One region of the Exiguobacterium sp. SH0S7 genome, then DNA from elsewhere that is predicted to be linked to it. Evidence: riboswitches for the same ligand, from Rfam matches in the RefSeq annotation. Region 1 holds a riboswitch; each other region holds the start of a gene.
What was found. Region 1 has a riboswitch for thiamine pyrophosphate ahead of EVJ22_RS00545 (YkoF family thiamine/hydroxymethylpyrimidine-binding protein). Riboswitches for the same ligand answer to the same signal wherever they lie in the genome.
Positions count from the first base shown of each region.

Region 2: another riboswitch for thiamine pyrophosphate. It lies ahead of tenA (thiaminase II); the one in region 1 lies ahead of EVJ22_RS00545 (YkoF family thiamine/hydroxymethylpyrimidine-binding protein).
Region 3: another riboswitch for thiamine pyrophosphate. It lies ahead of thiW (energy coupling factor transporter S component ThiW); the one in region 1 lies ahead of EVJ22_RS00545 (YkoF family thiamine/hydroxymethylpyrimidine-binding protein).

Region 1 is NZ_SJVA01000001.1:99,920-106,383, reverse strand. Features, by position in the region: gene rlmN (dual-specificity RNA methyltransferase RlmN) at 1-899, shown strand, start outside; gene EVJ22_RS00565 (SMP-30/gluconolactonase/LRE family protein) at 1,063-1,944, shown strand; gene EVJ22_RS00560 (hypothetical protein) at 1,957-2,223, shown strand; gene EVJ22_RS00550 (GTP-binding protein) at 2,533-3,726, shown strand; TPP riboswitch at 3,792-3,892, shown strand; gene EVJ22_RS00545 (YkoF family thiamine/hydroxymethylpyrimidine-binding protein) at 3,972-4,565, shown strand; gene EVJ22_RS00540 (ECF transporter S component) at 4,558-5,133, shown strand; gene EVJ22_RS00535 (ABC transporter ATP-binding protein) at 5,126-6,454, shown strand; gene EVJ22_RS00530 (energy-coupling factor transporter transmembrane component T family protein) at 6,454-6,464, shown strand, end outside.
Region 2 is NZ_SJVA01000004.1:59,077-65,540, reverse strand. Features, by position in the region: gene thiE (thiamine phosphate synthase) at 1-324, opposite strand, end outside; gene thiD (bifunctional hydroxymethylpyrimidine kinase/phosphomethylpyrimidine kinase) at 302-1,132, opposite strand; gene thiM (hydroxyethylthiazole kinase) at 1,129-1,920, opposite strand; gene tenA (thiaminase II) at 1,917-2,591, opposite strand; TPP riboswitch at 2,673-2,777, opposite strand; gene pelG (exopolysaccharide Pel transporter PelG) at 2,839-4,287, opposite strand; gene pelF (GT4 family glycosyltransferase PelF) at 4,268-5,686, opposite strand; gene EVJ22_RS08455 (DUF2194 domain-containing protein) at 5,683-6,464, opposite strand, start outside.
Region 3 is NZ_SJVA01000004.1:19,160-25,623, forward strand. Features, by position in the region: gene EVJ22_RS08200 (LTA synthase family protein) at 1-414, opposite strand, end outside; gene EVJ22_RS08205 (VOC family protein) at 527-925, opposite strand; gene EVJ22_RS08210 (YcxB family protein) at 1,019-1,522, shown strand; gene EVJ22_RS08215 (GNAT family N-acetyltransferase) at 1,504-1,983, shown strand; gene thiW (energy coupling factor transporter S component ThiW) at 2,018-2,506, opposite strand; TPP riboswitch at 2,570-2,668, opposite strand; gene EVJ22_RS08225 (hypothetical protein) at 2,693-3,013, opposite strand; gene EVJ22_RS08230 (phosphotransferase family protein) at 3,058-4,026, shown strand; gene EVJ22_RS08235 (hypothetical protein) at 4,027-4,773, opposite strand; gene EVJ22_RS08240 (ribonuclease FAU-1 family protein) at 4,983-5,522, shown strand; gene EVJ22_RS08245 (tetratricopeptide repeat protein) at 5,572-6,464, shown strand, end outside.

The DNA of each region.
Region 1 (6,464 bases):
TTGAGGCGAACTATGCGCTGACGACACAAGAACTGTTCGTCAAACAAGAAGCGGGTGACGGCACGGTCAAATTCTTACTTAAACTGCACGACGGGCATTATATCGAAACGGTGCTCATGCGCCATAAGTATGGACGTTCCGTCTGTGTGACGACACAAGTCGGGTGCAACATCGGCTGTAGTTTCTGTGCGAGCGGCCTCTTGAAAAAAACACGCGACTTGACGGCGGGCGAGGTCGTCGAACAGATCATGACCGTTCAACACTATTTAGACGAGGTCGGTGAAGATGACCGCGTCAGCCACATCGTCGTCATGGGAATCGGGGAGCCGTTCGATAACTTTGATAACTTGGTCGACTTCCTCCGTGTCGTCAAAGACGAGCGCGGTCTCGCGATCGCTCCTCGTAAAATCAACGTCTCGACGAGTGGGCTCGCCGACAAGATCTACAAGTTCGCTGACCTTGACCTGCGCATCAACTTGGCCCTCTCTCTGCACGCGCCGAACGATGCGCTGCGGACGAGAATCATGAAGATCAACCGGGCGTTCCCGCTCGATAAACTGATGCCGGCAATCCGCTACTACGTTGAGAAGACGAATAAACGGATCACGTTCGAGTACATCTTGCTCTCGAAAGTGAACGACTTGCCAGAACATGCCGAAGAACTCGCGGCGTTGATCGATGACATCAAAGACAAGTCTTACGTCAATTTGATCCCATACAACCCGGTCAACGAGCACATCCAGTACGAACGGAGTACGACCGAGGACATCATGGCGTTTTACGACGTCTTGAAAAAACGGGGCATCAATACGGGCGTGCGTCTCGAGCACGGGACCGATATCGATGCGGCGTGCGGCCAATTACGCAGTAAACAAATGAACGTCGAAGGCGCCAAATAAACGAGCGCTCCGGATCGGTTTCGATTCGGAGCGTTTTTATCGTGCCCGGGCGTATAATGCGTCAGACGAGAAATATCTTTAAACATTTTTGTGAATGATGAATAGTCCTTACCCCCTCAGGGAATAGTCTTTTGATATCAAAGCAGAGAGTGGAGGCAATTCAATGGAGACAGTAAACGCTACGTTATGGATTCGAGTCAGAAACACGCTCGGGGAAGGGCCTTGCTGGGACGCTGAACTGAAGCGGTTCTACTGGGTCGATATCGAAGGGCACGCGCTCTGGTGGTACGATGAGAAAGAAGATGAATTATCTTCGTTTGATATGGGACAGCAGGTCGGGTTTGTCGTCCCTAAAGTGACCGACGGCGTGATCGTCGGATTGAAGGATGGTATCTATGAGTGGGATGAAACGTCGAAACAACTCGATAAACTCGTCGAACTTGATGACCCGGAGGGTGTCCTTCGCTTCAACGATGGGAAAGCCGACCCGTACGGTCGTGTCTTCGCCGGGACGCTCCACTTAAAAGACGAGTCTGAGCAGGCGACGTTGTTCCGCTTGAACCGCGACGGCACGACCGAGGTCATGTTGAGCGGATTGACGTTATCGAACGGGTTGACGTGGTCACCTGACCATACGTCGTTTTACCATATCGATACGCCGACCGAGACGGTTCGCAAGTTCCCGTTCGATTTGAAAACGGGCACGCTCGGGGAAGGTGAGGTCGTCATTGATTTCAAGAATGAGGACGGGTTCCCGGACGGCATGACGTCGGATGAAGACGGCTTTTTATGGATTGCCCACTTTGCAGGCGGGCGCGTCACGCGGTGGAATCCGGAGACGGGTGAAAAAGTGCTTGAAGTCATCGTCCCGGCGCCGAACGTCACGTCGTGTAGTTTTATCGGGGATGACTTAAAACAATTGGCGATCACGACGGCGCGCGAAGGCATGGACGACGAGGCGCTCGCCGCTCATCCGGATGCGGGTTCGGTCTTCAAGATCGATACGGACGTGAAAGGGATGCCACTTTATCGGTTTGGACGTTAAGGAGGGACGGCTATGGTGAAGCGATTGCTCGTGCGAGCGGGAATCGGATTGGCACTAGCGGCGGTGGCTCGGGTCGGGATTCAAAAGATATTGGACGACCGGGCCCGGAAAGAAGACCATACGTATCTTGAACCAAAGTGGGACGAGACGCCGAGTGTGGATGCCGATAAGGATGATGACGAGGTCGGATTGACGCAACTCGATTCGATTTACCGGGCCGAGTGGCAGGCGAACACGTATCCTCGCTCCGAGGCGGAACGGAAAGCATTAGAAGAATAACCGGTACGAAGAACATATCCAGAGCTTTTTCTTCGGCCGTCGAGGCCTCAGAAAAAGACAAATGGCCGCTAGATGGCGCCCCGACTCCTGCAGGAAAGCAACCCAACGGAGACCGAGCAGCGACGCGAGTCGCGATGCGGCTCCGGGATTCCCTGCGGAAAGCATGGGCGCCATTGAACGAGCGATTCTATTGATGTTAGTCAACAAGCTGAACACGCTCCTTTTGAGCGTGTTTTTTTTGTTGACAACGGACGTAATCCCGTTCATTATCTAAAAAGTAATGATTACGATTTAAAGGTGGTATACATCATGAAACGAATTCCGATCACAGTCTTGTCCGGATATTTAGGAAGTGGCAAGACGACGTTGCTCAATCATATGTTGAACAATCGGGATGGTAAAAAATATGCCGTCATCGTCAACGACATGAGCGAGCTGAACATCGATGAGCGATTGATTGACGGGGCAGGTTTTTCACGGACGGACGAGAAGTTGGTGGAGCTGTCTAACGGCTGCATCTGCTGCACGTTGCGAGAAGATTTACTCGAGGCGGTCAGCGAGATTGCGAACGACCGACAGCTCGACGGCATCATCATCGAGTCGTCAGGCATCTCGGAGCCGATCCCGGTCGCGCAGACGTTTACATATGCGGATGACGCCTTGGGTATCGACTTGACGAGCCGTGTGTATGTTGACGCGATGGTGACGGTCGTCGACGCGTATCGATTTTTAAAAGACTTCAACTCGGGCGAATCACTGCATGAACGGAAACAGGCTGTCGACACGGGTGATGTCCGGGAAGTCGTCGACTTGCTCGTCGATCAAGTCGAGTTTGCCGACATCATCGTCCTCAACAAGGCGGACCGGGTCACGGAACCGGAACTGCACGAGATCGAAAGTCTGTTGCGCGCGTTAAACCCGGCGGCGCGACTTCTGACAAGTACTTACGGCAACGTGCCGTTGTCCGACCTGTTAGACGTGAACTTGTTCGACTTCGACCAGGCAATGCATGCCGCCGGATGGATCCAAGAGCTCGAGACAGACGACCATACCCCTGAAACCGAAGAGTACGGCATCAGTTCGTTCGTCTATCGCCGCCGCCGTCCGTTCCACCCGGAGCGTTTACATGCGTGGATCGAACAGTTCCCGGAAGAAGTCGTCCGGGCCAAAGGTTTTTTATGGATCGCCTCACGGAACGACATCGCGTGCCTGTTCTCCCAAGCGGGGTACGCGTCGACGCTCGAACATGCCGGGCGTTGGCTCGCGACGCTTCCTGACGCGGAACGAAAGCAGATGTTCGCCGCCGAACCAGAGCTTGAGGCCGATTACATCGAGCCGTACGGCGACCGCCAGACGGAGCTCGTCTTGATCGGTCACCGAATGGACCGAGTGCGCGTCGAGCTCGAACTTGACGCCTGTCTACTGTCAGACGAAGAAATGGCGTCAGACTGGACAACGTTACGGGATACGCTTCCAGGAAACGGAATCGCGACGTTTTCATGATTTAACCGTTTACAATTCAGAATCGAACGGCTATACTTTTGCTTGCATGAACAACCGCATACATTGGACTACACTAGGGGTGCTTCGGCTGAGATGTGAGCATGGCTCCAATCCCTTATAACTCGATCCAGGTAATACTGGCGTGAGGAAGTGTGGCACTTTTTCTGATGAATTGATGATTGGATAAGTGGCCGCATTCTCATGGATGCGGCTTTTTTGTGTAACCAAATAAGGGGGGAATCATCATGAATCAACAATGTGGAACGAGCCCGATCGTCGGGTTCCGCTTTACGCTAAGCCCGATGACGTCAGAGTTCATACCGGTCATCAAAGGAGCACTCAAAGAAACTGATTTAAGCAACGTCTGGAGGCACACGGACGATGTGTCGACCGTGATTCGCGGTCGGGCCGAGCACGTGTTTGACGTCGCGAAAGCAGTCTTGTCACACGCCACAAGAACAGGGGCGCATGTGTCGATGAGCGGGACGTTCTCGGCCGGCTGTCCGGGCGACACGGTCGGGGACAATCTGCTCGACGTTTCGAGTGAGCCGGTGAACGGGCGAGCGGCTGCCCAATACGTTTCATCACAGTTCGCACTCTACCCGCTCGGTGATGACGATTACATGGACATCATCTATGAAGAGGTCGATTTCGCGAAAGCACGGGGCGTCTTTAATGACACGATGCACTATGCATCAGGGATCCACGGAGATATCGAGCCGGTGTTCGCGTTTTATGAGGCGACGTTCAACCGTGTCCGCGAGAAGTCGAGCCACGTCGTCATGACGGTCACGTTCAGTGTGAACAGTCCGTCACACGAGGGACGCATCGATGCTTAACTCATGGAAGTTGAAAGAAATCGTCTTGTTGTCGATTTTATCGGTCGTCTTTGCCGTCGTCTATTTGGCGTTCGTCCATGTGGGGAACTTGTGGGCCGGCTTGATCGGGCCGATCGCCTATGAATGGATTTTTGGGATTTGGTTCATCGTCTCGATTATTACCGCCTACATCATTCGAAAGCCAGGCGCCGCCTTTTTGTCGGAAGTGCTCGCAGCGTCGATCGAGATGATGATCGGCAATGCGATCGGTCCGCGCATCATCCTCGTCGGCATCATTCAAGGACTCGGCGCCGAAGCGGCGTTCGCACTAACCGGGTATAAGCGGTATGACTTGTGGGTGCTCATGCTCGCCGGATTCGGTGCGGCAGTGACGAGTTTCGCATATACGTACGTCATGGGAGGTCTCAGCGCGCTCAGTCCGACGTACGTGGCTTTGATGTTCGCACTACGGGCGACGAGCGGGACGCTCATCGCAGGGATCGGCGGGAAGATTTTGAGCGACTTGTTGCTTCGAACGGGTGCGCTAGAAGGATATGCCGTCACCCGGCAGAGGAAGGCACATGGTTGAGACCGAGCGTCTGGCGTTTCGTTTCCCGGGGGAAGGACGCGACGTATTGACGGATATCACACTTCGTCTTAAGGACGGCAGGACGCTCATCACCGGGGCGAGCGGGTCGGGGAAGTCGACTTTGTTCGCCTTGTTCAATCGGCTCTACCCGGACAACTGTGATGGGGTTGTGACGGGGCGATTGCATCTATTCGGTCGGTCCTATGCCACGTATCGGCCTGGTGAGGTGAATCGCCGCGTCGGGACGGTGTTTCAAGACCCGGACAGCCAGTTCGTCATGCAGACGGTCGAAGAAGAATTGATTTTCACGCTCGAAAACTTTTCGGTCGCCCGAAGCGAGATGATGGACCGTGTCTCAGCGATTTTGCACGAGTTACACTTGTCCGATTATCGCCACCGCACCATCCATGATTTATCAGGGGGCGAGAAGCAACAGATCGCCGTTGCCTGTGCCTTGATCGGATGTCCGGAATGGCTCTTACTCGACGAGCCGCTCTCACACCTCGACCCGGCGACGGCACGTCGGTTCGTTCGCTGGCTCGATAAGTCCGCACGGAACGTCAATATCGTCGTCATCGAGCATCGTCCGTACATGTGGGGCGACTTCTTTGACCGGCACCTGGAACTCGTGAACGGAAGGATCGCAGGCGATGGATCGTTCGTCGTTCAACCGGATTATACATTTACGCCGATTGAAACGACACGGGGCACAAACACATTATTTCAGATACCGAAAGTGAATCACAAAAAGTTTCAACTTGCAGCGAGCAAAATCGCAGTGGCCCCGGGGGATGTGATCGCCATCCTCGGTCGGAACGGCAGCGGCAAATCGACGTGGCTAAAAAGCCTGGCGCGGCATCACCGTGAAGTCGGGCTCGTCCCGCAATCCCCGGCGCATTTGTTTGTGACGAGTGACGTGTCGCGGGAACTAGCGTATGGACATAACCGTTCAATCGAGGACATGTTGGCACGCCTCGGGCTTGAACGTCTGCGTGACGCCCATCCACTCTCACTCAGTCACGGTCAAAAACGGAGACTCGCCATCGGGGTGATGCTTCTGTCGGGTAAACAACTGCTCGCGTTTGATGAACCGACGGCCGGTCAAGACGAGGCATCACTTCGAGCGCTCCATGCATTGATGGCTGAACGAGTCTGTGCGGGGCAGACGGTCTTGTTCGTAACGCACGATCTCAGTTTCGCCCGTGCCGCGAGCACGTATTATTTGATGGGTGACGGGAACTTGAGTGGGCCGTACGATGCGTCGATTTGGGACGACTCGGACTTATTGCGGGCCCACGGACTGTTGACGGAGGCGTTCTGATGACGTTTCA
Region 2 (6,464 bases), on a different contig from region 1:
CTTTGAACCGATTCGCCGACGAACGACTTCGGCTGCTGCGTCCTCTTGTCCGACATGAACTCCGTCCGCATCGAGTTTGATTGCCAGCTCGACGTCATCGTTGACGATGAACGGGACACTGTACTGTCGACAAAGTGTATGCAACGCTCGTGCCATCGCTTCTTTTTTATCCCCATACAGTGGCTCTTTACCTTTTTCGCGAAATTGAAAACATGTCACACCACATTGAAGCGCCGTTTCGACCGTCTGAACGAGATCAAACGTATCCGCCGTGCCGCAAATGAAGTAGAGCTTTAACCGCTCAACGATAGGCGATGGATTCAATGGAAACCACCTCCTTCGGGTGCTTATTGTACGCCCAATGATTTGTCGGTCCATGCCCGCTGCCGATCTGCAATCCGTGGGCGATGGCACTATGGATGAACTGTTTCGCCTTCTGCGCGGCTTCCATAACGGTATGCCCGTTCGCGAGCTCCGCTGTTAGCGCAGCCGAAAACGTGCAACCGGTCCCGTGCGTATCTTTCGTCAGCAACCGTGGCGTCACCATTCGAAACGTATCGGTCTTCGTCATGACTAGGTCTTCGGCGAGAGGACCATCCAAATGACCGCCTTTCAACATGACGACGTTTGCACCGTAAGACAACAAGCGCTCAGCTGCTTTCAGACGATCAGTGAACGTACAAATCGTCAAGCCGGTCAACACTTCAGCTTCAGGGATATTTGGTGTGACGACCGTCGCCATCGGTAACAGCCTCGTCCGTAGCGCGGTGACGGCGTCCCGTTCAAGCAAGGTCGCACCGCCTTTAGCGATCATGACCGGATCGACGACGACATTTTGAAAACGATGCTGCTCGAGCGCGTCAGCTACGATGTCAATCAACTCACGATTGAACAGCATCCCGGTCTTGCACGCCGAGATGATAAAGTCTGATCCGACTGCATCGAGCTGGCGTGCGACGAGGTCGGCGGAGACGGCTTCGACACCGTGCACGCCACGCGTGTTTTGAGCCGTCACCGCGGTCACGACACTCGTGCCAAATACGCCTAATTCTTGAAACGTTTTCAAATCGGCTTGGATTCCGGCTCCCCCGCCAGAGTCCGAACCGGCGATGGTCAAGACTTGAGGCCTCATCGCGCAAACACCTCGATTCGGTCGCTCGGCAGGTCAGTTGACGTCATGGTAGCGAGCGCGTTGAGAAAGTGGATCGGGAAATCCCCAGGACCCGTCGCTGCTTCACTCGCCAACTCGCCGCATCGTGCATATCCGGTGAGCGCGGTCGAGGTTGCCGTCATCACGTCCGGTTCAACAGCAAGGAACGCACCGACGACCGCACTGAGTAGACAGCCGGTGCCTGTGGTCTCTGTCATGAGCGGATGCCCGCCCAAAATTTCTAGCGTGACCGTACCATCGCTCACGAAATCTGTCCTCCCCGTAATCGCGACAACACAGCTAAATCGGTTCGCTGCTCGTTCGGCGAGTTGTTGCGGATGATGTGTGCCGCTTCCGGCGTCGACCCCTTTCGTCGTCCAACCGGCATCGACAAGCGTGGCGACTTCCCCGGCGTTCCCACGGATGACCGTGACGCGGACGTCTCGCAAAATTCGTTCAACGACACCGCGGCGAAATGACGTCGCCCCGACACCGACCGGGTCTAGGACGACAGGACGACCCGACTGATTCGCAGCTTGTCCGGCACGGATCATCGTCGCCTCGGTCATTGCGTCAAGCGTCCCGATGTTCAAGACGAGGGCATCGCTCACGGTCGCCATGTCTGCCACTTCTTCAATCGCATCGGCCATGACCGGGGACGCACCGATGGCGAGCAACCCGTTGGCCGAGAAGTTGGCGACGACGATGTTCGTAATGTTATGGACGAGCGGTCGCTTCAACCGGACGGCTTCCCATAGATCCGGCCTCATCGTCCCACCTCAAGCGGCAGTTCCCACGATTCGAGTGTCCAGGCCATCTCCCAAAACGCGAGCTCATAGTAGCAACTTTTCAAAAACAGCTGCTGATAGCGCATCCGTTCTGACTCCGTCGCTTGTCCCGCCAATTCGTCAAGTCGCTCGATCTGCTCTTCGACGAGTTCACGGAACCATTCCGAACCGTACGTCGCAATCCAAACAGAATAAATCGGATGGTCTGGCTCTGCGTCCTTCAAGCGCTCCCCGATCTCGTAATACACCCAGTAGCATGGAAGAATCGCCGCGAGCACGTCTCCGAGGGTCGGGCCGGCTTGTTGCATATGGAGCGCGTATGCATAAGCCGTCGGAGCTGGTTCGAACGTCGCCCACTCCACGTCACTCACCTTGAGCATCGTAAAAAAGTCCCGATGCAACTCGTGCTCCGCCTCGATCGTATGGAGGGCGTGCGTCAAAAATCGGCTCGCCAGCTCCATCGTCGGGGCAAGTGTAGCGCCCTTCGCCTGTACTTTCGAAAATTGATTCAAGTAGTACGAGTCTTGCATCACGTAATGCCGAAACTTCGCCTCGTCGAGTGTCCCGTCTCCGAGCGCGCGGACGAACGGATGGTGGAAACTCGCCTCAAACAAGGCGTCGGCCTCTTGGCGGATGTGTGCGGTAAATGTCATCGTATTCTCCTCCTTTGTATGAAAAAAGACGCCGCCTCCCATAACGGAAGCGGCGTCGGCCATACACAAAGAGTGTGAGAAAGGACGTTTCGCCCACTTCCCTCCGCTAGCGTGAACTAGATCAGGTTCAAAGGGTCTGGACCTTGTCCATCTCAGCCGCGTCAAGCGACTCCCCTAGTGGCAAACATTATGAAATTTGGTCATCTTCGACCACATCATATCAATCTTTTTGGAAAATGCAAACCCTTTAACGCGAGAAGCGACGGTTGAGCGCGGTCCCAAAATGTGAGAACCGCTCTGTCCCGAGCTTACGACGGTTCGAGGCCGCAAACACGTAATAATCGACCTTCCCCATATAATAAATCAAGCGTAGTCCCGCAATGAAGAACGTGATCGTCGTGCTGATGGCAAAGCCGACTCCGTACCAGTCGATTCCGCGTGACAGTAACGACAACGTGAACAAGGCGTTCAATGTGAAGAACGAGAGGTTGACGAACAACGCACCACGCCGGTCCTCAAAATAAAGCAAGAGCAGCGTCAGTACGAGAATCATCGCGTTCGCGAACGCGGCGAGCGTCGTCATCCGGAAAATTTGACCGACTTCTTCCGGGACACCGATCCAACCGACGAACACACCCGCCATCAAGATCGCGAACAAGGTGACAACACCTTGACTTCGCCCAAGTCGGATCAATTCATTTTTCAACACCGTCGTCATCGTCTGCTTCGCCTTCTCAATTTGGTGTAACGCCCCACCATAATTGATCAAGCCGTAAAACGTTCGGTAGCGCTCGTAAAACCTTGTCTCTACAGCGACGACGAACAAGAGCTGGGTCGGGATGATCGTCAAGTACGACCAGAACACAGCCGTGTCGTAATACGGATTGAACACGAACGAATCGGCAATCACCATGCGCCCTTCACCAAACCAGATGATGAAGTTGGTCACCCAGATCCCAAGCACGTATAACACACCAATCGCGAACAAGTCCGGATACTTATCAAAATACCGGAAGTATGAAAACTCTCGTGTTGCATACCTGAGCGGAAACGTTCGGAGCATCGCGAAGAATAGGCCGAACAGCGTCACGACCATCCCAACGGTAAAGCCAAACAAAAGCTCGAGGCTCGATGGGTTGACCATGAGACGACTGATCAAATAGACGCTCGCGACTGAAATAACCCCGCCTAGCAAGAAGCTGTAAGCGACCGCTTGATAAAATTTGGCGGCGCTCAAGAACAAGAACATGACCCAGATGACGTTGATGGTCATGAATAAGACGAACAGGACGAGCTTATAGGCGAAACTGAGCGGTGAAATCAGCCAAAACACGCTATACATGACGACGGCAGCGAGAATCGTCACTTTTAACATGCCGGTGAAGACAGGAAAGATCTCATGGGCTTTCTTTTCATAAAATAAATCGGCCACGTATCGCGTGACGACGAGCTGCTGAAAACTAAATAGAATTTGCGAGAAAATGAACGCGTAAGACACGGATAGCATAAACAGTGTCCGTTCCTCGAGCGACAACATCGGCATCTGAAACGCCAACCATTGAATCGTACCGACAACAAGGATGACGATCAGCCAAGGGCCCGATGTGACGAGCCCGGAAAACGTGTACGCCTTCAGTCTTGAAGAGTAATAGTCTTCTTGAAACAGCTTTTGTAACTTAAACCCGATGCCCGCCATACTGTTCCCTCCTCGCTTCATAGATTGCTTTATAGCGGTCGACGAACTGTTGCAATCGATAATACTGACGGACACGCTCGCGGCCATTTTTACCGAAGCGCATCCGTTCACGCGGATAATCCATCATCCATTCGACTTTGTCAGCGATGGCTTCCGGATGGACCGGGGGAACGATAAAGCCTGCCGGACCGAACGGATCGTCAGCGCGTCCGTAAAGTAGTTCCGAACAAGCCCCGACGTCGGTCGCCACCCAAGGGATGCCGGCCGCCATCCCTTCTAAAATGGCGAGCGGTTGCCCTTCCGATATGCTCGTCAGCAACAATAAATCAAATTTCGGCAACCAGTCTTGTACGTTCACTTTCCCGACGAGTTCGACATAGTCGGTCAGCCCGCTCTGCTCAATCAGTAAACGACACTCTTCGGCGTACTCTTCGTCCTCATCAAGCGGACCCATGATTGTCAGTGTGAACAGCCGATGGCGCTCTTGAAGGATTTTTGCAGAGTAGATCATCGTCTTCAAATCCTTGATCGGAACGAGGCGGACGATGGCCCCGATTTGGAACACATCATTCTCGGCTCGCTCAAGCGTAGCGCGGATATGACGGTCGTCAATCCCGTTGGCGATAATTTTTGTCTTCTCGCTAGGCGCCCCAATCCACTCTTGATATTCGCGATTCCGCTCAAACAGTGTGATAATCTCGTCGGCCGCGTTATACGCCTCGCGCGACAAGTGATGGAAAAAGCGAACCCACCTCGGTTTGTAAGGGGACGGAATCCAATAAGACTGTAGGATTTCTTCCTCGCGCTCACGTGAGTAGATGCCGTGTTCGGTCAAAATGAATGGAATGCCTTGCGTCTCTTTCATGTAAGATGCGACGACGCCGGCGTAGCCTGTCGAGATGGAGTGGACGAGATCGACTTTTGGTAACGGTTGATGCAACACACGCAAAATCGGCATATACATACTCTGCCACATCCAAAAATAATCGATGAACGAGCCACCGTTCATTTCTTCTGCGTAAGCCGATTTTACGTTTCTCCAAAAGAACTCGCTTGAGAAGAAGGCTTGGCTCGATGGGACTTGTTTCCCGAGAATGCCAAGCGCTTGCCGGTTCGGGTTTTTCAACATGAGCCATTCCGAAATTTTCCGCTCGTCTTCGGCGTCGAGCTTCATTCGACCCTTCGCCTTTTTATCCATATCGCTTAAATAAAGGTGCGTGATCCCTGACACGTTTTGCGGCAACTCATATTTCATATCTTCTGGCCGCTTGATCGATGGCTGAATCGAGATGATTTCAAACTCGACTTCCGGCATCGCTTCAATCAGCGTCTGCGTCCAACTCGAGACACCTCCGCTCACATACGGGTAACTCCCTTCTAACACGAGCCCAATCTTCATTGCGGGTCCCCCTTGATGGCGATTTCAGCGTTCGCTGATGTCAATTGGACAAGATAGAGTGGACGGTCCGCCTCCATCTGCTCGACCGTGCCGAATGCGAATTTGCCTGTGTCCAATGATTGGCCCACTTTTAGACGGACGGTGAAGTGTGACGGATTGACAAGTCCGTCGCCAGTCAAATAAATGGTCTCGTCATCAAACGTGACGTTCAAGTCTGCCTCTTGATACGTGATTAGTTTTTCCGTCGCATAGTGTTGTGTGTAAGCCTCTAAATAGGGATAGCTGACGTTGACATCATCGACGATTTTTTTCAAACTGGCGAACATCGTATCCCAGTCGCGACCGAAAGCACGGTCTGGGTCGATGACGTCATCCGGGTGGATAAAGTGTGAAAACACCCCAAAGTTAGCGATCGCATCGACCATTTGGAAGATCGAACCTCTTTCTTCCCCGTAGTCACTCGTGATGCGCGGGAAGTGATAGATTTCGGCGTGTGTCGTATCAAATTCGAACTCTTGGACAAAATCGCCACTTTCCGGGTCACCGGTATAGAGTGACGCAATCGTCCGCAGTTCAGGCAACGCCTCAGCAATCGCGTCGACACCGGTACGATTGAGTGCATTCGAAGGTGGGACGTATGATTTAAGTTGTTCTGCCGGGAAATAGTTAGCAAATACCGACTCTGCCTGCAGCAGCGAACGCTTCATCTCGTCCTTGTCTTTCCACGGAATATATCCGTACGTCGGATCGATCGGTTCATCGGCCGTGACAAGCGATT
Region 3 (6,464 bases), on a different contig from region 1:
GTTTTTTCCTGTGCCTTGCGCAGGTCTTTTTCTCATATAGACGAGGACAGCGGTATAAAGCACCAAGTCCACGAACAATAGAAAGTCGGTCGGTTGAATCAACGTCAGGAAGCCGCCGCCGACGTCGCCCATCTGACCAACGTCTGACAAAAGCGCGACCGACAACAGATTGCCGAAATAGCGGTAATACCAGACGTCGGAGATGAGGAGTGTACTGTGTAGAAACAGCGAGGCGAATAAAATCCAGCGCCGTGTTTTCGTCTTCACGAGTAACGCCCAGCTCGTCATCATGAGAATCATCCCGATGTTGACGAGTAAAAAATGAACGTTGAACGCACTCGCGGTCAAGATGCTGAATAAAAATAGTTTGGCAAGTGATAGTGACAGATAACTCCAATAATCAAGATATTTCATAAATAGCCTCCAAACGGTACGTACACGTTGTATTCTTTTTCATGTACCTGTTCGCAAGTGGCGGGAAACATGGGGGTGTGCGATACGGACGAAAAAAAGCGAGGCGAGCGCCTCACTTGATCAAAAACGTGTCCCGAAGCTCGATGATCGTGCCTTCCGGGGCTTTTAGTTTGCTCAAATGTCCGTCGACGACGAAGTAGATGTTGCCGCCATGTTTCGGCAAGAACGTGACACCGAGCGCCTCGAGCCGACGGACTTCCGCTTCAAGGTCATCGACGTACAAGGCGAAGTGAACGGGTCCGGCCGCATGTTTCGAATACGGCGATAACGTCTCGTCGGTCTTCGCCGTCTGGAGTTCGATATAGAAGTCGCCGAGCTTGAGCCAACTGTTGAACGCCCGGGTATGGAAGTTGGGTGACTCTTGGACGAGCTCAAAACCGAGCGTTTCATAAAATTGCTTTGACGCCGCATAGTCGGGCGTTTGGATACAGAGATGGTGGATTTGTTTCATCGTGTCACTCCTTTGCTTTTATTTTAGCGAATAGGAGCCTGAAGCGGAACTTTTCTTGAACGAAGACGTATACGACACCGAGGAGGGATACATATGGAAATCCAATACGAATTGACGGAAGAAGACTACATTCACTTCAACTTGAGTCATATTAGACGTTCAAAGATAGGAAAGAGGATGCTATTCCTGCAGCGCATCATCGGGCCCGTCATCATTTTAAGTGGTGGCGCTTTGACGTTCGCGACACTGTTTCAAGATACGAGCTGGTGGCTGTTTGGGGTATATGGCGTCATCAGCCTCCTCTGGTTCCTGTATTATCCGAAGTATTTTGAACGGCATATCCGAAAACAAACGAAGCGGATGATTCAAGAACGAAGCAATGAAGGCATGATCGGCCCGCATACGATGGATTTGGATGAAGACGGTCTTCGTGACAAAAATGCGTTCGGGGAGACGAAAGTCTCATGGAGCGGCATCAAGGAAGTCGTCGAGGAAGCCGATTATGTGTATTTGTATAACTCGTCGGTCAGCGCCTACATCTTGCCGAAACGCGGGCAGGACATGGAGGAGGTACAACGATGGCTACCGATGCGTTGACGATTCAACCGATTGATGAGACGAACTTGGATGCGGTCGTCGCCTTGACCGTCGCACCTGGTCAGGCCCGCTTTATCGAAACGAACGCGGAATCGCTCCGCGAGATGGACGTCGACGTCAAGTACGCGTGGACGTGCTACGCGCTCTGTCGAGACAATCAACCGGTCGGCTTCATGATGGTCGGGGCCGAGAACAAGGTGGAGCGTTACGTCTGGCTCGACCGCTTTATGATTGATATGGATGAGCAAGGGAAAGGCATCGGGTCAACATTTTTGCAACTTGCGATTGAGTGGATGCAAGAGCGATTTGATGTCGATGACATCATCCTCAGTCTCCATCCGACGAACGAACCAGCGAAACGGTTTTATGCGAAGGGCGGATTTGAGGACAGTGGCTTGATTGATGAAGCGAACGGGGAAGAGATTTGGGTGTATCACGTGAAGCAGGGACAGCCTTCCTAAGTCGGCCGTCCCTGTTTTGGTGGTTGTTGTTCAATTATCGCTTCACCGTGAGTGGACGCAACTGTTTGACCCGCGCCAAGACGATCCAGCCGAGGATGGCTCCGGTCACGCTCGAGGCGAGGAAGGCCGGGAAGAAGAACAGCGCCCCAAACTCAGAACCCATTAAGATTTTCGCGTACGGGACGGCGATGAGCGAGGCAATGACGCCCGTCCCGATGACTTCACCGAGCGCAGCGAAAGCGACCCGGTTCGTCCGCACGTAAAATAGTCCGGCAAGCAAGGCGCCGATCATACCACCTGGGAAGGCGAGCAACGACCCGGTCCCGGTCATGACACGGACGAGTCCGGTCACGAACGCGACGAGGACGGCACCAATCGGACTGACGGTGACGGCGGCGATGACGTTCACCATATGTTGCACCGGATAGGCCCGGGCGACACCGGTCGGGATGGAGATGAACAGGGAGCCGATGATGGCGATGGCGATGAGCATCGCCATCCAAGTGAGTTGTTGAATACGCATGAAGTGTCTCCTTTCAAAATGAAAACGCCACTTCTCCAAGTGGAAAAGTGGCGTGGACAGACAGACGTATCCAAGCCACTTCCCTACGCTGGTATGAGCCAGATCAGGTTCGAAGGGTCCGGCAGTTGCCGTCTCAGCCCGAAGGCTCCCCTAGTGGTCGTTTATTGGTTTGAGTATAGCATACCGTTATTTTGTTGCCTCAATTTTTCGCGGTCGGAAGATGAAATAAATGATACCGCTATACAGGGCGTATAAAAACAGGGAAAACACGAGATTGATGAGCCACGGGAGTGTACCCATAAATACGGTGACCGAGGCGTTACGGAACCAGCCGAGTGAAAGACATAGTCCGACAAAGCTGAGCACGATCGTCGTCCAAAAGCTGATATCTGGACGCCTCGACACGCGGCGAACGACTAGACCGATTATGAAGCTGAAGACAGCCGTCGTACCTAAATACATATAGAGTAACGCATCAACCGGGTATGAATAATAGACAACGTCCATATTATTTCCTCCTAAACGAAGTGTGGTGAAAGGAAGTGAGGTCAGTGAGGAGTGCGATCCCATGGCGTGACGAGTCTTACCGTGAACAGTTCGAGCACTGGCTCGATGGCCATGTGCCAGGCGTGACGTGGCGGGTTGTGAAAGATACGGATTTGACATACTTGATGTATGGAGAGTACGGAGCAGACCGTTACTACGCCAAGGCGGTGACAGCAATTAGTGATGGCGAGGCCGAACTGTCGATGCATCTAGCCGAACGGCATCCGGGACTGGTCCCGGAGGTCATCGCCATTGACGCGGCACGCAACTGGCTACTTATGCGAGACATCGGCGGGGATGCACTTCGCGAATACCCTAAGCACAGTCGGTACGAAGCGGCTGTGCGTCAATATGCGAAACTACAGAGAAAAGAAGCGAATTACATGGATACGCTTTTGGCCTACGGCATCCCGGACCGGTGTCCGGCTCGTCTAAAAGAAGAGATACGGACGTATTTACCCGAGTTATGTACGGGGTTAGATCGAGATAAGGCAGAGGCGGTGCTGGCGCTCCAAGACGAACTCCTCACCATGTGCGACGAGCTCGCGACGGGTATGCCGATGAGTCTCGAGCACGGCGATTTACATTGCGGCAACATCTTTTGGCGCGAACAGACGGATGACTTATGTATTCTCGATTGGGGCGATGCGACCGTCACCCATCCGTTCTTCAGCGTCCGTGTGTTTTGGAACGCGCTCTACGACTTGTTGCCGGAAGACGATGAAGTCGCCTGGTATGAACAGATTCAGAAGATGCGTACCGTCTACTTGGCTGAGTGGGAAGATGTGGCGCCTCGGGACTTGCTATGGCGCCATTTGTTGATCGCTGAAGAGCTCGGTTGCGTATATCGGGCGCTGTCGTGGCATATATATGTGACCAACTATCGGTATGATCCGTCCGAGTCAGCCGATAAACCGGCCCAATGGCTCAACTTGTTCCTCGAGTATCGGGACTTGAAACGTCGCGGTACGTGATCACTCATTCTTCTCGAGCAGGTTTTCATAATCCGTCTCGTTCCAAAACAGCTGGGCGATTGACTCCGGTGCTTTCAAAATCTCACCGTCTTGGTCGTAGACGATGGCGTAGCCGTTTTCGATCTCAAAGACGATCAAGTCGGCCGTCACTTCCTTGACGCCGTTCCCGGCAATGATGACGTTCTCGATTGGGTCGCGTGCGACTTGAACTCCCCATTCGTCGAGCTCGACGATGAGCGCTGACGTGTAGGCATGGCGGTCGTAAATCGATTGAAACTCGTCTTGCGTCAATGTGACGTCGGTCGGGGGGGCACTCGTCCCGTATTTGCGCTTCTCAATCTCCTCAACGAATTGCGTGAACGACTCTTCTTGCCAAAAGAGCGGTGCGACCGACTCGGGACCGTTGGCGATCTCACCGTCTTCATTCTCATAGACGGTCGCGTACGTGCCGTCGTCGAGCTTGAACGGATAAATATCGGCGTATGTATGATGGATCCCGTCCCCGGCGATGACGACGCGTTCGAACGTCTCCCGGAACGGTGTTAGCCCTTGGGTTTCGAGCGCTGCTAACAAGTCTTGGGCAGTCTCGTGTTGGTCAAAGACGTCTTTGAAATCTTCTCGTGTCCATTCGATCGTCGCTTCTTCATCTTGTTCGTTCATATCAGGAGAGACGATTGGTTGCTCGGCTTGATCGGTACAACCTGTCAGCAAGAACGCGCTTAAGCCAAGTAGTCCTAACCGTTTCATAAAACAACCCCCTAGTAAGTTACATTATTTCCCTATTTTACATTAGCGTAGCATGTATGAAATAGGATGAGAACCTGGATACTTTCTCATCTAGGGCAAATGCAATCGCTACCTCGTCTGGTTCAATCAACACAATCTGTACGATTGAACAGGGAAATGTCGACTTTTGGCGAACACATTTAGGAAACCGGTCTAAAGGAGAGAGAGAGATGCCAAAACGAAAATTTGCCAATCGTCGTGATTGGGAACGAATATTAAAAAATCGATACGCACAAATGGAGGTGCAGGACGATCGCTTCTCGGGCACCGTCGCCCTCTTCCAAATTGACGCCGTCCGAGCCCCGCAATATAAGATGCATCAAGGAGAGGAGTTCATCGTCGCCGACGCAGGTTATGCGTGGCTCCAGTACTTCTCAGAACATGAACCGTTCGGGGTGACTGTCATGTTCGACGACCGGGGCAACATCGTCCAATGGTACATCGATATCGTTGAAGGGATTGGGTATGAGGATGGGATTCCGTACATGGATGACCTCCTGCTCGACATTCTCATCTTCCCGAACGGTGACGTCGTCCGTAAAGACGAGGATGAGTTCGAAGCGGCAGCCAAGTCAGGTGAGCTCACGCCGGAGATGGTCGACCGTGGCTGGCGTGATTTCAAGGCGACGCTCGATCGGATCGAACGCCGCGACTTCGTCTATTTTGATTTAGCGAACGAGCATTACGAGCAGTTGAAGCAAAAGCTTTGAGTCTTCCCGTACTGCTTTTGGTACAGTGTAAGAACAGGGGGGAAGATAGATGAAACAAATTGATCTCGAGAAGTGGTCGCGTAAAAAGCATTATGAGTTTTTCAAGGCGTTTGACGCCCCGCATTTCAACGTGACGGCGAACGTCGACGTGACGAAGCTACATACGTTCGCGAAGACGCGCGGACAGTCATTTTTCAAGCTGTTCTTATACGGCGTGGTGAAGACGGCGAACGCCATCCCGGAACTTAGGTACCGGATGCGCGGTGACGTGGTCGTCGAGCATGATGTCGTCCATCCATCGTTCACCGTCATGATGGATGATGACGTCTTCAATTTCTGTACGGCGACGTATAAAGACGCGTTTCCCGACTTCATGGAGGAAGTGGCCGTGCGGATGAGCGGGGCGAAACGAGAAGTCGTCGTCGGAGATGACGAGCCGGACAGCCTGCTCTATATTACGAGCGTGCCTTGGCTCACGTTCACGAGCATCAGTCATCCGACGAATGACCAACAGCACGATAGCGTTCCGCGGATCGCCTGGGGCAAATTCACGAAAGTTGGCGACCGGATGATGATGCCGCTCTCGGTTCAAGCGCACCACGCGCTCGTCGACGGCGTCCATATCGGGAAATATTATGAGAAACTGCAAGTGTGGCTCGATGATTTGAGCGACCTTCACGTTAAACAGCCTGAAGAGGTCGGACTCGACGAGGCGATCCGCCTGCGCGAGAACGGAGAGCTCGAGCGGGCGAAGCAGCTGTTGCTCATGCTGTTGCGTCAAGATGAGAAGAATCCACGACTCCACGCGCAATGTGCCTGGTGTTATGACTCGCTCGGCGAAGAGCGTCAAGCCGTCCCGCACTATGAGCGGGCCATCCGACTCGGTCTGAGCGGTCACGAGCTCAGTGAGACGTATATCGGGCTCGGCAGCACGTACCGTGC